3 regions of the Streptomyces sp. NPDC050636 genome follow, and region 2 is predicted to be linked to each of the others. Evidence: riboswitches for the same ligand, from Rfam matches in the RefSeq annotation. Region 2 holds a riboswitch; each other region holds the start of a gene.

Region 1 (5,336 bases), on a different contig from region 2:
CCCACCGAGGCCGCCACCGCCACCGCCACGCGATGACAGCCCGCCCATCGAGGCGGACGGCGTCGCGGGCCCCGTGCGCTTCCACTCCACGTGGTCGTCCGGGATCTCCTCCAGGAACCGGGAGGCCGGGTTGTACGACGGCTGACCCCAGGCGCTGCGCATCGTCGAGCGGGTGAGGTAGAGCCGCTCACGGGCGCGGGTGATGCCGACATACGCCAGCCGGCGCTCCTCCTCCAGCTCCTTGGTCTGGCCGAGCGCGCGCATGTGCGGGAAGACGCCGTCCTCCATGCCCGTGAGGAAGACGACCGGGAATTCCAGGCCCTTGGCGGTGTGCAGCGTCATCAGGGTGATGACGCCGGTGCCTTCCGCATCCTCGTCCGGGATCTGGTCGGAGTCGGCGACCAGCGCCACCTGCTCCAGGAATTCGGCGAGGGTGCCCGGGTTCTCCTCGCCGCGCTCCTGCTCGAACTCCAGGGCCACGGCGGCGAGTTCCTGCAGGTTCTCGATGCGGGTCTCGTCCTGCGGGTCGGTGGACGACTGCAGCTCGGCGAGATAGCCGGTGCGCTCCAGGACGGCTTCGAGGACCGTCGCCGGGCCGGCCCCGGACTCCACGATCGTCCGCAGCTCCTCCATCAGGACGTTGAACCGCTTGACGGCGTTGGCCGACCGCGCCGCCATCCCGTACGCCTCGTCGACCCGGCGCAGCGCCTGCGGGAAGGTGATCTTCTCGCGCGCCGACAGGGCGTCGATCATCGCCTCGGCGCGGTCGCCGATGCCGCGCTTGGGGACGTTGAGGATCCGGCGCAGCGGGACGGTGTCCTCGGGGTTGGCGAGTACCCGCAGATACGCGAGGACGTCGCGGACCTCCTTGCGCTCGTAGAAGCGCACACCGCCGACGACCTTGTAGGGCAGCCCGACCCGGATGAAGATCTCTTCGAAGACGCGGGACTGGGCGTTGGTGCGGTAGAAGACGGCGACATCGCCGGCCTTGGCGTCGCCGGCGTCCGTCAGCCGGTCGATCTCGTCGGCGACGAACTGCGCCTCGTCGTGCTCGGTGTCGGCGACATAGCCGGTGATCTTGGGGCCGGCGCCGGCGTCCGTCCAGAGGTTCTTGGGGCGGCGGTTCTCGTTGCGTTCGATGACGGCGTTGGCGGCGGACAGGATCGTCTGCGAGGAGCGGTAATTCTGCTCCAGCAGGATCGTGGTCGCGTCCGGGTAGTCCTCCTCGAACTGGAGGATGTTGCGGATCGTGGCGCCGCGGAAGGCGTAGATCGACTGGTCGGCGTCGCCGACGACGCAGAGCTCGGCGGCGGTCTCGGGCGGGCCGACGAGCTCGCGTACGAGGGTGTACTGGGCGTGGTTGGTGTCCTGGTACTCGTCGACGAGGACGTGGCGGAAGCGGCGGCGGTAGTGGTCGGCGACATCCGGGAAGGCCTGCAGCAGATTGACCGTCGTCATGATGATGTCGTCGAAGTCCAGGGCGTTGGCCTCGCGGAGCCGTGCCTGGTACATCGCGTACGCCTCGGCGAGGGACTTCTCGAAGCCGTCGGCGGCCTGGTCGGCGAAGGTCTCCTCGTCGATGAGCTCGTTCTTGAGGTTGGAGATCTTCGCGCTGAAGGACTTGGGCGGGAAGCGCTTGGGGTCGAGATCGAGATCGCGGCAGACCAGGGCCATCAGGCGCTTGGAGTCCGCGGCGTCGTAGATCGAGAAGGAGGATGTGAAGCCCAGCTTCTTGCTTTCCCGGCGCAGGATGCGGACGCAGGCGCTGTGGAAGGTGGAGACCCACATGGCGTTGGCGCGCGGGCCGACCAGCTCCTCGACGCGCTCCTTCATCTCGCCGGCGGCCTTGTTGGTGAAGGTGATCGCGAGGATCTGGCCGGGGTGGGCGTGCCGCTCGGCGAGCAGATGCGCGATGCGGTGGGTGAGCACCCGGGTCTTGCCGGAGCCGGCGCCGGCGACGATCAGCAGCGGGCCGCCGGTGTGCACGACGGCGGCCTTCTGCTCGTCGTTGAGTCCCTCCAGCAGCGTCGCCGGGTCGACGGCCGGGCGGGCGGCGCCGTCGCGGTAGTACGCCTCGCGGGGCGCGGGCGCGTCGAATTTCCCGTCGAAGAGATCGGCGGGGATCTCCTCCGGGACCGGGCCGTGCTCGTCCTCGGGTGGTGGCGGGGGCTCGTCGCCCTTGGGGCCGAGGTCCGCCAGGAAGCTGTCGTCAAAGAGGCTGCTCATCGCCCACCGAGTCTAGGCCGCCCCACTGACAGCTCGCTGCGGAGTCGGCGATGTCGGGCTGGAGGGGCGTGCGGCCGGGGGGTGGAACGGCTGGTGGCGGGGCTGGAGCAAGGGGGAGTCGCCGTCCCGTGCCGGGCCAAGTCGTGGCCCGTATGAGCCGGGTGCCGGCCCGTGCGGGCCGCGTCATGTCTCGTACGAGCCCGGTCGCGGTCCGTACGAGCCGGGCCCTCCGCCGTATTTGCGGTCCCGTATCAGCCAGGGTGTCGGTTCTCGTCTCCCCGGGAACCGCCCGCCCCGAAGCCGGCAACTGCCACCAGAATCCCCGAAACACATTCAGGTCACGAAAAGGTTTCGGGCATATCGAACATCAGCCTTCACAGGAGCCACACGAGTTGGCTACCGTGCACGATCGGGCAGCCCGCATTCCCGCGGACGACAGCGTCAGCACGGGCCGCCTCCGTCGAGTCCGGCCCTGCCACGAAGGCACCCGGAGCCGGGGACCCACCAGCACCACCGGGGTGAATCGATCGGTACGGCCGCCACTCGCGGACGTACGGACCGTAGGGCAAGCCTTCCGTCAGCGACACCGCCCGAACCCGACAGCTAACCCGGTAGGCGGTCCACGGAAGGAGTCGCCGGCCTTGGCGTCGCATCGCAAGCCGCGCACCCGCGTTCTCACCTCGCCCGGAGGCCGCCGTACGGCAGCCGGGCTCACCACTGCTGCCCTCGCCTCGGTCACGCTGCTCTCGCAGACCGCTGACGCGGCCCCCAGGGCGCCCAAGCCCAGCATCGAAGAGGTCAAGCAGAAGGTCGACGACCTCTACCACCAGGCGGAGGCGTCGACCGAGAAGTACAACGCCGCCAAGGAGAAGGCCACCGAGCAGCGCGAGAGAGTGGACGGCCTGCTCGACGCCGCCGCCAAGCGCGCGGAGAAGATGAACGAGTCCCGGCGCCAGCTGGGCACGTTCGCCTCGGCGCAGTACCGCACCGGCGGAATGAATCCGACGGCGCAGCTGATGCTCGCCAAGGACCCGCAGCAGTTCTTCGACCGCAGCCACCTCATGGAGCGGTTGACCGGCCGCGAGAAGCAGGCCGTCACCGACTACCAGGAGCAGGCGGCGGCAGCGGCCCGGCAGCGCGCCGAGGCGACCCGCAGCCTGGACCAGCTCCAGGATTCCCAGGCCTCGCTGAAGGAGTCCAAGCAGTCCGTCCAGAGCAAGCTGGCCGAGGCCCGGCAACTGCTGTCCCGGCTGACCGCCGAGGAGAAGGCGCGGCTGGCGGCGCTGGAGCGCGAGCGGGAGGCGGAGGCCAAGCGCAAGGCCGAGGAGCTGGCCCGCAAGCAGGCCGAGGCCGAGAAGGAGCGTCAGCGGCGCGAGGAGCAGAACCAGAACGACGGCTCGGACGGCTCGACCGGCGGCCAGACCGGCGGCGGCTCCACCGATGACGGCTCATACGCCGCCAAGGCCGAGAAGGCGCTCGCCTTCGCCCGCGCGCAGATAGGCAAGCCGTACGTCTGGGGCGCAACCGGGCCCTCCTCGTACGACTGCTCCGGGCTGACGCAGGGGGCGTGGAAGGCGGCCGGGGTCGATCTGCCGCGTACGACCTGGGATCAGGTGAAGGTCGGCGAGCGGGTGGCCACCAAGGATCTCCAGCCCGGCGACCTGGTGTTCTTCTACGACGACATCAGCCATGTCGGGATGTACATAGGCGGCGGCAAGATGATCCACGCACCGAAGCCGGGCGCGTACGTCCGCGAGGAGTCGATCTACTACATGCCGATTTACGGGAGCGTCCGCCCGGCCTGAGGCCCGGCCCTCCCCTGAGGCCACCCCCCACGGCCACCCCCCACACGCCACCGCGCGGTCATCGCCTCCGGAGCCCGGAGCGGGATGACCGCGCGGTGAGTCGTCTGTGCGCCAGGTCCGGTCAGGACCGGGGCAGGTCAGGACCGGGGCAGGTCAGGACCGGGGCAGGTCAGGACCGGGGCAGGTCCGGGGCAGGACTGGTCGAGGCCAGGAGTCAGCCCCGTTCAGGACCACCTGGGCCCCGTCTCGGACCCAGCTGAGCCCCGTCTCAGGTCCAGAGCACCGCGATGAAGATGTTGGCGATCGTGAGCAGGCCGACGGCGCCGAAGACCGGCTTGGCGACCTTCTCCTCGTCCCGCTTGACGTAGACCAGCGCCAGGATCACCACCAGCACGGCCATCTTGATGCCGAGCTTGATGTTGTTGAGGCTGTGGCCCTCGGCCTGGTTGAGGCCGACCAGCACGATGCCGGTGACCAGCATCGTCAGCGCGCCGTGCAGCATGGCCGGCACAAAGCGGGCCCCGTCCCCGCTCATTGCCTTCATCTGGGTCAGAAAGCCGCCCAGCAGGGAGGCGATACCGATGATGTGCAGGCCGACGAAGATATTGGTTACTACGTCCATAGTGCGGGATCGTATCCGCCGCATAACACGCGCCCTCGGGCAGGGCGCCCGCAATCGCGCCTTCGGTCACGGCAGGCCGATCCCGGCCCCCGGATGACGGCGGCACGGTCAACGGCGTACGGCCCGCGGTCGAAAGCGAGCAATGCCGGGCAACCCAACTCGCCCCCGTGACGCCCAGGTTTAGCGTCCTCCTCCAGGCGGCCGACTCCCCGCTGCCGCCCGGTCTCCGTCCCGGCGGCTCGTCGGCCGTCCCCGCCGAGAGGTCCGGCGGCGGCCGTTCCCCCTTATGGGCCGCTGCCGGACCCGACGGCCCACGGAAGCACCCGGACCAACCGGGCCGCGTACGGCCCGAGGGAAGGAAGTGACGACCCCAGTGGCGTCGCACCGCAAGACCAGGCAGAACCCGCTCGCCGTGTTTGTCCTCCCCGGCGGCAGCACCCGCACCGCACGCACCGCCCGTCAGGCCGCCACCCTGGCCCTCGCGGGTGCCGCCACCGCCACCGCCTTCGACGGCACCGGCCAGGCCGCACCCGGCCTCACCCCCACCCAGGTCAAGAACCGGGTCGACGCGCTGTACCAGGAGGCAGAGGTGGCCACGCAGAAGTACGACGGCGCCAAGGAAAAAGCCGACACCGCACGCGAGGAGCTGAGCACACTGCAGGACGAAGCCGCCCGCCGCACCG
Region 2 (5,336 bases):
GGTTGCCGCGCGCGGCCAGCCAGTTGCCGATGACGGTCTCGGATTCGCCGCCCTTGTTGCCGGGCACCCAGGCCGAGTAGACGTCGGCGGTGTCGATGAAGTTGCCGCCGCCGGCGACGTACGCATCGAGGACGTTGAAGGACTCCGCCTCGTCGGCCGTCCAACCGAAGACATTGCCACCGAGGGAGAGGGGCGAGACGGAGAGCGAGCCGAGGGGCTTATGGGGCTTGTGTGTCGGTGTCGCGGTCATGCGTTGTTGCAGCGTTGGGGGAAGGGGAGTTATTCCCCGGATGGCTCCGAGGCGGTCCCTGATTTGGTCCGGATTGATCCCTGGTTGTTCCCGGGCGCTCCCCCGGGTTGATCCCTGGTTCTTCCCAGGTCGACCCCTGGTTCTCCCCGGGGCGATCCCTGGTTCTCCCCGGGTTGTTCCCCTTCCCCCAACCGTCAGGCCGCTGTCAGATGTTGACCCCTTGCTCGCGCAGCCACGGCATCGGGTCGATCGGGTCACCTGCGTCCGGGCGGACCTCCAAGTGGAGGTGGGGGCCGGTGACGTTACCGGTGGCGCCGACGCGGGCGATGACGTCGCCGGTGTTGACCTTGCCGGAGGTCTTCAGCATGGAGGACAGATGGCAGAACCAGAGTTCGGTGCCGTCGTCGAGGGTGAGGACGATGCGGTAGCCGTACGAGCCGGCCCAGCCCGCCTGCGTGATGGTGCCGGAGTGAACCGCCTTGACAGGAGTGCCGGTCGGTGCGGCGAAGTCCTGCCCCGTGTGGTCCGCGGCCCAGCGATCGCCGGCCTGGCCGAAGCTGGCGGTGAGGGTGTACGAGGTGAGGGGGTTGACGAAGCTCCGCGCCAGCTCGGCGAGGCGCTCGGCCTCCGCCTTCCGGCGGGCCTCCTCCTCGGCCTTGCGCTTGGCCTCCAGCGCCGCCGCCTTCTTGGCCGCCGCGGCCTTTTCGGCCTCGTCCTGCTGCGCGGCCGCGTCCTTCGATGCCTGCTCGATGGCGGCGGCCTCCGCGGCGTCGCGTGCTTCCTGCTCGGCGGCGCCCTGCTGCGCGTCGGCCTGCTGCAGGATGCGGTTGCGCAGGGCCTCCCCCGCGCCGCCGCCCTGGGCGGTCTCGTTCTGGGTGAGGCCGGCCTGGGAGAGGGGGGCCGCGGCGTTACCGGAGGCCGGGGCGGCGGAAGCGGAAGAGCCGGAGCCCGAGTCCGAACCCGAGTCGGATATCAGGCCGCCAATGCCGGGGAGGGACTTCGCGTCCGGCAGCTTGTCCGAGAGGTCGTCGGCCATCCCGCCGATGTCCGGCATCGAGATCGGGACCGGCGGACGGTCCTCGGCCGTGGCCATCCCGCCCGCGCCGACCGCCGCGATGACGCCGACGCCCAGGACCGTACCGCTGCGGGCGAGTCCGCCGCCGCGCTGCTTGCCGACCCGGTGCCTGCCGCGGACCGGACGGATGGATTCCTCGGTGGGGTTCCACTCCTCCCACGGTCCGTCGGCATCGCGGATGCCGTCACGCTCGCCGCCGTACCCGAAGGCCGGACCGCGGTGATCGAACCGACCGGAAGCGACAGAAGTGGCAGAAGGGTCGGACCCGTCGAAGGGGCCTCGGTCATCGAGGCCGTTGACGGACGAAGCCTCTGGGGCAGGCCTGTTGGACGCCACGTGGGCGCACTCCTTTCCTTCCTTCTCGCCTACCGGGTTAGCTGACGGGTTCGGAGCAGGAAGGTCTCCTACGGGCGCCATCTGGCGGAGGCGTCCGATTCACCCCAAGGTGGTGGTTCCCCGGTTCCCTTGGTGCAGTTCGAGTTCTGAAGGTGCCTGAAGTGCGCTTGCTGGGATTCGGCGTCGGCGCGCGGTGCCGCCTCTGCGACGGCTGGGACGACCGCGCTGCGTTATCGGACAGTAATAGAGACGGCGGCCGTTTTCCAAGCCTTCCCGCGAATCCGTCTGCTCTTGGCATGAGCTTTGGCGTGGGCTTTTTCGCCCATCGCGGCATTAAACCGGGCGAGTTGACCACGCGTCATCAAACGATCTTGCGGCGATTGTGTGCCAGTCGTTATGCGGAGGGGTGCGCGGCAACTACGGAGAGTGAGAGCAGTAACGTCGGATCATGGTCGTCAACGTCGGGAACGTCGTCAGTAGCGCGCAAGCAGTGGCGGATCGGTACCGGGAGTTCTCCTGGCAGCAGGCACGGGGACGGTCCGACGCCCACGAGGAACTGACCGCACGCATCAGCCAGGACCCGGAGTTCTGCGATCTGCTGTCCGGATCGCTGCCCGCCGGCAACAAGCAGCAGCCGAACCTCCTCCTCGCCGCCGTCCGCTATCTCGACGGCCCGCATGCCGAACAGGGTCCGCACGGCGAGGCGGCGTACGGGCGCTGGCGCGAGTGGACGATCCGGCACTGGGACGAGGTCCGTGCGGTGATCATGCGGCGCTCCAACCAGACCAATGAGCCGGCCCGCTGCGCGACGCTGTTGCCGCTGCTCGCCCGGCTGCCGCAGCCGCTCGCGCTCCTGGAGGTCGGCGCATCGGCCGGATTGTGTCTGCAGCCTGACCGTTATCGGTATCGGTATCAGTACGAGGGGCGGAGCGGTGGCGCGCGTGGTGCGGGAGTCGCGGACGCCACGGGAGTCGCAGGAGTTACGGGAGCTACCGAAGCCGCGGACGTCACGGAACTGGGGGCAGCGGAGAGCCCGGCGACGTACGTATGCCGGGTGAGCGGAGACAGCCGGGCGGGCGGAGCGAGCCGGCAGAGCGGCGAGAGCCGGGCCGGCCTGGGGGCCGGGACGGCAGCCGCCGACGCCACGCCGTCCGACCCGTTCCCCGGCCCGCACCCTGACCCGCTCCCCACCCGCCTCCCCGACATCGTCTGGCGCGCCGGCATCGACCTGAACCCGCTCGACCCGGTCGCCGAACCCGACGACCTCCGCTGGCTGCAAGCCCTCGTCTGGCCGGGCGAGGGGGATCGCGCACAGCGGCTTTCGGCCGCCGTCGACGCGGTGCGGCCGGCGCCCCGCCCGCGGATCGTGCGCGGCGACCTGCTCGACGAGCTGCCCGCGCTCGCCGCCGAGGCCCCGCCCGGAGCGACGCTCGTCGTCTTCCACACGACCGTGCTGGCCTACCTCCCGCTGGCCCGCCGCGAGGAGTTCGCGCGCCTCGTACGGTCGCTGCTCGCCGAGCGGGAGGGCCCCGGGCACTGGATCTCCAACGAGCACCACACCGTCCTGCCGTGGATCACCGCCCCGGCGCACCGCTCCCTGCGCCCCGAGGACACACATCTGCTGACCCTCGCGCTGGACGAGCGCCCGGTCGCCCTCACCGGGCCGCACGGCCAGAGCCTGCGCTGGCTCGACGAGGCGGCGCCGAGGGACTGAGCGGGCGCCCGGCCACCGCGCAGACCGGCCAACCCCTCCCCCACTCCCGCTACGGCCACCGGGCCCGCCCCTACCGCCCCCAAACACCCCCGGGCGCCGTCCTACGCCCCCAACGGCCGCTGCACCGCCAGCAGCGCCATATCGTCCGCCGGTGCCCCGCCCGAATGCCGTGAGACCTCCTCGACCACCGTGTCCAGGAGGTCGTCGGACCCCCGGAAGCGGCGCCCGCGCAACCGCGTCGCCGGCTCGTAGAACCGCCCCACCCGATCGCGGGCCTCGGTCACCCCGTCCGTGAACAGCAGCAGGAGGGAACCGGCCGGGAAGAACGTCTCATCCGTCCGGTCCGGCCACCCCGCCACCTCGCTCATCCCCAGCGGCAGCGCGGGCGAGGCGGGAGCCAGCTCGCACAGGCCGCCGTCCGGAGCGAGCAGCAGGGGCGCCGGATGGCCGCGGTTGAGGACGCGCAGCACGGACTGCTCCTTGGTGGGGATCTCCGCGAGGACGGCGGTGGTGAACCCCTCGTACTCGTCGAGCCCCTCGCGCCGTTTGCCCTCGCGCTGCAGGGCCCGCTCCAGCCGGCCCGCCACCGCCTCCAGGGTGGACTCCTGTTCCGCCGCCTCCCGGAAGGCGCCGACGACGATCACCGCGGCCTCCACCGCTTCCAGCCCCTTGCCCCGTACATCGCCGACGATCATCCGTACGCCGTGCGGGGTGTCCTGCACCGCGTAGAGATCACCCCCGATCCGCGCGTCCACCCGCGCCCCTACGTAGCGCGCGGCGATCCCGAGACCGGCCAGCCGTGCGGGCGGCATGGGCAGCACGGCCCGCTGGGCGGCCTCCGAGACGTCCCGTACGGATGCCAGCTGAGCGTCGCTCATCCGCACGGCCCGGTTGATGCCGAGCGCCAACAGGGCGACGACGAGAACGGTCAGGGATTCGGTGAACGCCTCGGTGTAGTCCTGCATGCTCCGGTAGATGAGGACCCAGACCTCGCCCGCGAGGGCGGCCACGGCCGTGAGGACGGTGCCGCGCAGCGTGTAGAGGGGCGCCGCGACCAGCGGGGCGGCGGAGAAGAACGGCGCGGCGGTGTACTGGTGCGGCGTCCCCATGTCGAAGGCGAGGCCGCCGAGGATCAGGACGGCGGGGAGCCAGCGCGCGATCCGGCGGCCGAGCGGGGACATACGGTCACGGCGCGCCCGCCGTTCCCGCTCACCCGTATGGCTCCTGCCGCCTCGAAGCATCCGCACCGGCCTCTTCCCACTCCCGCCCGTCCGTACGAACACCGCCTACGAACACCACCGTCGGCCATCCCCCAAGGCTTTCCGGTACGGGGCCGCGCGGCGAATCGTCCTGGGCCGGACGGGTCAACGGGGGCGGGGGCGGGGTTGTCGGCGGACCACAGCCTCCCCCCACCGGACGGCAGTTGGGTCGGGGCAGGCCCACACTTACAAGAGCCCCAAACCCCCACCCCTTGTCCCGCCCTGCCCCGCACACAGATGCGCCCCGGCCAGTCATCCCGGCCGGGGCGCATCTCTACAGGTCAGACCCCGTACAGGGGGTCAGAATGGTGGGCCATCAGGGGCTCGAACCCTGAACCAATGGATTAAAAGTCCACTGCTCTGCCAATTGAGCTAATGGCCCGCACCGAGCAGCATAGCCCGAGCATGTGCCGCAGCCCGAAAGCATTACCCATCTACGGGCCCATCGGCCACATCCGCGGTCCCGATGGCCCAGCAGGCGCGCCTCGTCCCACGACCCGCCCGCCGCACAACGCACAGGGCCCGTACGGCACTTGTGTGACGTACGGGCCCTGCGGTGGAATCAGTCAGCAGACCGTCTACCGGTCAGCCGTCAGCCGTTGCGCTTCCAGCGCGGCTTGTCGTCGCGGCGGCCGAAGGAGCCGGTCGCGGTGCCGGAGCCACGGTGGTCGTCGCGGCGGGCGTAGGGACGGTCGCCGCCAC
Region 3 (5,336 bases), on a different contig from region 2:
CGCGGCCCTGGTGGGCGTCCTGCACCAGGAAGGCGACCTCGGCCTGGTCGTCCTCGGGATTCTTGGCGGGCAACCCCTGGTCGTTGATCCGGTCGTAGCGGACGGTGGCGATGAACTCGCCGCCGACAGTGGCGGCGAGGCCGACGCGGTCGACGTAGTCGTGATGGGTGAAGCGGTGGACGTCGCGGTCGGACAGGCGCGGGTAGGGCGCGAAGAACCGGTAGTACTTCGACTCGTCGGAGACCTGCTCGTAGAAGGAGACCAGCCGCTCGGCGTCGTCGGGGGTGATGGGGCGGATGCGTGCCGTGCCGCCGTCGCGCAGCACCACGTCGGCTTCCCAGTGAGCCGGGTACGCGTGGTCAGGCGGCTTCTGCATGCGGACAGAGTACGGCCGGGCACTGACAACCGGCTCGGTATGCGTACGCTCGATGGCAGGCCAGGCGCTGGACACAGGACTGCCGTAGCACTCCCGGCAGCGTGAGAGACTGGTCTAGACAACAGTCGCGACTGAAGGGCAACACCATGGCTGAGCGCCGCGTCAATGTCGGTTGGAACGAGGGTCTGCACGCCCGCCCCGCCTCGATCTTCGTCCGTGCGGCCACCGCGGCCGGCGTCCCCATGACGATCGCCAAGGCCGATGGCAACCCGGTCAACGCCGCCTCCATGCTCGCGGTCCTGGGCCTCGGCGCCCAGGGTGGCGAGGAGATCGTGCTGGCCTCCGACGCCGAGGGCGCCGAGGTTGCGCTCGACCGTCTGGCGAAGCTTGTCGCCGAGGGTCTTGAGGAGCTCCCCGAGACCGTCTGAGTCCGCCAGGATTTCAGTCCGCGGCCCTGTCGCGGCGACCGGAAACGGCCGCCGACAGGGCCGTTTCGCTGTGCCCGACGGCCGCCGCTTCGCCGCACTCGGGGCCGTCGGTACGCGGACATCGCCCACATGTGAGGGCCGCGCTCCGGCTCACCCGGCGGCCCGCTTTGCGGCGCACCGAGGAAGCCGGCCTTTCGGCGCACCCAACGCCCCGGCTTTCGCCATGCCAGGCGAATTCGAATCGGCGCCGCTAATCACTCAAGGGATCCGAATTATCGGTACGCGCACGCCGGATATCCGGGTCGCCGAATACCGGCCCCGGAAACACGAAAAGGGCGCACCACATAAACGGCACGGCCGACGCCATTACGCGTCACTACGCGCCGCCCGGAATCCATTCCGCATCCCTTTGTATACGGGGCGATTGTTAATTGCGGGCGCGCGCCGTGTTGACGGGCCGTTTCGAACCGCTCACCTCGGCCGCCGCGGGGCGCCGCAACCGGTGCACCGGCAGGGAGCGTTCGATATGAGCCGCCATCAGGGCGCGGGCCCGTTCCGCGTCTCCCCGGGCCACCGCGTCCAGCACCGCGCCGTGTTCGTCCCACGACTCGGCCACCCGGGCCGGTAGTTCCACGGTGTACATCCACTCGATCTTGCGCCGCAGCTGGGTCAGCAGCGCGGTCAGGCTGGGGCTACCGGCCGCCTGGGCCAGCGTTTCGTGGAACCAGCCGTCCAGTTGGCGCAGATCCGCGGGGTGGCCGTGACGGGCCCGCTCGCGGCCCAGCCGTACCAGGCCGCGCAGCACCTTGAGGTGCGCCGGGCTGCGGCGGGCCGCGGCGCGGGCAGCGCCGAGCGGCTCCAACAGGGCGCGGATGTCCAGGAGATCGGCCGCCTCCTGCTCGGTGGGCTCGGCGACACAGGCGCCCGCATGGTGGCGGGTGGTGACGAAGCCCTCGGACTGCAACGTGCGCAGCGCCTCGCGCACCGGGACCCGGGAGACTCCGTACCGCGCCGCCAGGATGTCCTCGATCAGCCGGCTCCCCGGCGCGAGCGCACCGGAGACAATGTCATCGCGAATCGCCGTGCACACCGCATGCGCGGAAATATGGCCTCGCATCGTCCGTGCCTCCGCCGTAATCCCCTGGAAACATCACCGATCGGCGACATTTCCCTAACCCTAGCCGCCGATCGGCGGCTTTTCCGTGACTCTATTCGACTGGGACGGCTTTTCCGACGGACGCCGGGTATTCATGGATATTTTTTGGCCATCGGCGGGGACTTGGCGCCCTGCGCGGCCGGATACGCCGAAGCCCCGGCCGGGGCCGGGGCTTCTCAAGGACGCTGCGACGGAACGGGACGTCGGACCGTCAGATGCTGACGCCGTGCGCGCGCAGGTAGGCGATCGGATCGATGTCCGAGCCGTAGTCGGGGCCGGTGCGGGCCTCGAAGTGCAGGTGCGGTCCGGTGCTGTTGCCGGTGCTGCCGGAGAGGCCGATCTGCTGGCCCGGGGTGATGGTCTGGCCGACCGAGACGCCGAGGGACGACAGGTGGCCGTACTGGGTGTACGTACCGTCGTTCATCTTGATCACGATGTTGTTGCCGTACGCACCGCCCCAGCCGGCCTCGACGACCGTGCCCGCGGCGACGGAACGCACCGACGTGCCGGAGGCGGCGTGGAAGTCGATGCCGCTGTGGCTGCCGGAGGACCACAGCCCGCCGGATGTCTTGTACCCGGTGGACACGTAGGAGCCGGCGACGGGGGCGACATAGGCGTTGAGGCGCTTGCGCTCCGCCTCGCGGGCCGCGCGCTCCTTGGCCTCGCGCTCCGCCTTGGCCTTCGCCTCGGCCTTCTTCTTGGCTTCCTCGGCCCGCTGCTTGGCCTCTTCGGCGCGCTTCTTGGCCTCGGCCTCGGCCTTCGCACGCGCGGCGGCGGCTTCGGCGGCCGCCTCCTGGGCGTCGGCCTGGGCCTCCAGGCGGTCGGCGAGTTCGCCGCCCAGTACGACGGCCCGGCTCAGACCGGTGTCGTGGGTGCTCGCCTCGTCCGTGGCGGCCAGCGCCGGCGACGCCACGGAGGCGACGACGCCGGTGGCCGCGAGGGTGGCTATGCCGGCGATGTTGCGGGTCGTACGAGCGCTGCGGCTCGGACGGCGGTGTTTCCCGGTAGCACGGATGAACGCCATCTGGTGGCTGGTCCTTTCCTTCCTTCTCGCCTACCGGGTTAGCTGACGGGTTCGGAGCAGGAAGGTCTCCTACGGACTCCTCCGGAGAGAGGTCCGATTCACCCCAGGGGACATGTGGGTCCCCGGCTCCCCTGGCTCGCGCCGTACGGGGACTCGGCGATGACTGTCCGGTGCCGCGGTTGCGGCGCACTTCTGGCGAACAGCCGGACCGACGCTAAACGGGACATCTTTCAATCGGCAAACAGAACCGCATTTTTGTGCCATACGCCACACGGGTACGGAGCAACCAGCCGCAACAATCCGGACATACGGGAGATCCCGTGGCGAGCGAGCGCCACGGGATCCCTTTTGTTGCCATATGTCAGGCGGTCATCGTCGTGCCGGACCGCTCTCCAGCCGGCTCCCCGGTCACCTCCGGGTCACCGCGGCAGGTCAGCTGCCGACGACCGTCACCTCACCGATGCCCAGCTCCCGGACGGGCCCGGCGATCTGCGCCGCGTCGCCCACCAGAACCGTCACCAGCCGGTCCACGGGGAACGCGTTCACAGCGGCCGCCGTCGCCTCGACGGTGCCGGTCTCGGCCAGCCGGGCGTACAACTGCGCCTGGAAGTCGTCGGGGAGGTGCTGCTCCACCTGGTCGGCGAGGGTGCCCGCGACGGCCGCCGCGGTCTCGTACTTCAGCGGCGCGACCCCGACGAGGTTCTGTACGGCGACATCCCGCTCGGAGTCCGTGAGGCCCTCGGCCGCCAGAGTGCGCAGCACCTTCCACAGGTCCTCCAGCGCCGGCCCCGTGGAGGCGGTGTCCACCGAGCCGCTGATGGCCAGCATCGCGGCGCCGCTGCCGTCGGCGGAGGAGCGCAGCACCTGGCCGAAGGCGCGCACCCCGTAGGTGTAGCCCTTCTCCTCGCGCAGCACCCGGTCCAGCCGGGAGGTGAGGGTGCCGCCCAGGCAGTACGTGCCGAGGACCTGCGCGGGCCAGACACGATCGTGCCGGTCGGCGCCGATACGTCCGATCAGCAGCTGCGTCTGGACGGCGCCGGGGCGGTCCACGATCACCACGCGGCCGGTGTCGTCGGCGGTGATCGGCGACGCCTTCACCGGCTCCGCGGTGGAGCCGGTCCAGGCGCCGAGGGTGTCGGCGAGCGCCGCGTCCAGGTCGACGCCGGCGAAGTCGCCGACAACGACGGCGGTGGCCGTGGCGGGCCGTACATGGGCGTCGTAGAAGGCACGGACGGCCGCCGCGTCGATCCGCTCGACGGTGTCCTCGGTGCCCTGGCGGGGCCGCGACATCCGGGAGGTGGCCGGGAACAGCTCCTTGGACAGTGCCATGGCGGCGCGCCGGGCCGGGTTGGCGAGCTCGTGCGGGATCTCGTCGAGGCGGTTGCGTACGAGCCGCTCGACCTCGCTGACCGGGAAGGCGGGGGCACGCAGCGCGTCGGCGAGCAGGCCGAGCGCGCGGGCCAGCCGGGACGCCGGCACTTCGAGGGACACCCGCAGCCCGGGGTGGTCGGCGTGCGCGTCCAGGGTGGCGCCACAGCGCTCCAGCTCGGCGGCGAACTCCTCGGCGTCGTGCTTGTCGGTGCCCTCCGACAGAGCGCGCGCCATGATCGTGGCGACACCGTCCAGGCCCTCGGGCTCGGCCTCCAGAGGAGCGACGAGGTTGATCTCGACGGCGACGACCTGCTGGCCGGGGCGGTGGCTGGTCAGGAGGGTGAGCCCATTGGCGAGTTGCGTGCGCTCGGGGGCGGGGAAGGCCCACGGCTTGGGCGCGCCGCCCTGGGGCTGCGGGTGGAAGTCCATGGTGCTCACGATGGACCCTGCGCTGGCAACGGCGTCACTCACTGGGCCGTCTCCTCTTCCTCGGTGTCGGCAGCCGTGTCGGCGGGCTCGGTGGGCTCGTACACGAGCACCGCTCGGTTGTCGGGGCGCAGCCGGGCCTTGGCGACCGCCTGCACCTCCTGCGGAGTGATCTCCAGTACGCGCTGGACGGCGGTCAGCGCGAGCTGCGGGTCGCCGAACAGGACGGCGAAACGGCACAGTTCGTCGGCGCGGCCGCTGACCGTCGCGAGGCGGTCCAGCCATTCGCGCTCCAACTGGGCCTGCGCGCGCTCCATCTCCTCCGGGGTCGGCCCCTCGGCGGCGAAGCGGGACAGCTCCTCGTCGACCGCGCGCTCGATGCCCGGGACCTCCACGCCGCCGGACGTCTTCACGTCGAGCCAGCCGAGCGAGGGCGCGCCGGCCAGCCGCAGCAGGCCGAAGCCGGCGGCGACGGCGCTGCGGTCCCGGCGGACCAGGCGGTTGTAGAGGCGGGAGGACTCGCCACCCCCCAGGACGGTGAGCGCGAGGTCCGCG

The links. Region 2 has a riboswitch for cyclic di-AMP ahead of AB0I10_RS16190 (M23 family metallopeptidase). Riboswitches for the same ligand answer to the same signal wherever they lie in the genome.
Region 1: it holds a riboswitch for cyclic di-AMP, as region 2 does, so the genes downstream of both, AB0I10_RS09205 (NlpC/P60 family protein) here and AB0I10_RS16190 (M23 family metallopeptidase) in region 2, are expected to answer to the same signal.
Region 3: it holds a riboswitch for cyclic di-AMP, as region 2 does, so the genes downstream of both, AB0I10_RS21260 (M23 family metallopeptidase) here and AB0I10_RS16190 (M23 family metallopeptidase) in region 2, are expected to answer to the same signal.

Annotation. Positions count from the first base shown of each region.
Region 1 covers NZ_JBFAIP010000006.1:158,152-163,487, forward strand. Annotated here, with positions in the region: gene pcrA (DNA helicase PcrA) at 1-2,226, opposite strand, end outside; cyclic di-AMP (ydaO/yuaA leader) riboswitch at 2,675-2,860, shown strand; gene AB0I10_RS09205 (NlpC/P60 family protein) at 2,868-4,031, shown strand; gene AB0I10_RS09210 (hypothetical protein) at 4,300-4,653, opposite strand; gene AB0I10_RS09215 (NlpC/P60 family protein) at 5,015-5,336, shown strand, end outside.
Region 2 covers NZ_JBFAIP010000017.1:20,143-25,478, forward strand. Annotated here, with positions in the region: gene AB0I10_RS16185 (aldo/keto reductase) at 1-250, opposite strand, end outside; gene AB0I10_RS16190 (M23 family metallopeptidase) at 456-1,661, opposite strand; cyclic di-AMP (ydaO/yuaA leader) riboswitch at 1,673-1,815, opposite strand; gene AB0I10_RS16195 (DUF2332 domain-containing protein) at 2,110-3,375, shown strand; gene AB0I10_RS16200 (PP2C family protein-serine/threonine phosphatase) at 3,477-4,556, opposite strand; tRNA gene AB0I10_RS16205 (tRNA-Lys) at 4,941-5,016, opposite strand; gene AB0I10_RS16210 (DEAD/DEAH box helicase) at 5,227-5,336, opposite strand, start outside.
Region 3 covers NZ_JBFAIP010000028.1:17,041-22,376, forward strand. Annotated here, with positions in the region: gene AB0I10_RS21245 (GNAT family N-acetyltransferase) at 1-376, opposite strand, end outside; gene AB0I10_RS21250 (HPr family phosphocarrier protein) at 523-804, shown strand; gene AB0I10_RS21255 (GntR family transcriptional regulator) at 1,232-1,921, opposite strand; gene AB0I10_RS21260 (M23 family metallopeptidase) at 2,172-2,984, opposite strand; cyclic di-AMP (ydaO/yuaA leader) riboswitch at 2,997-3,153, opposite strand; gene AB0I10_RS21265 (pitrilysin family protein) at 3,417-4,826, opposite strand; gene AB0I10_RS21270 (pitrilysin family protein) at 4,823-5,336, opposite strand, start outside.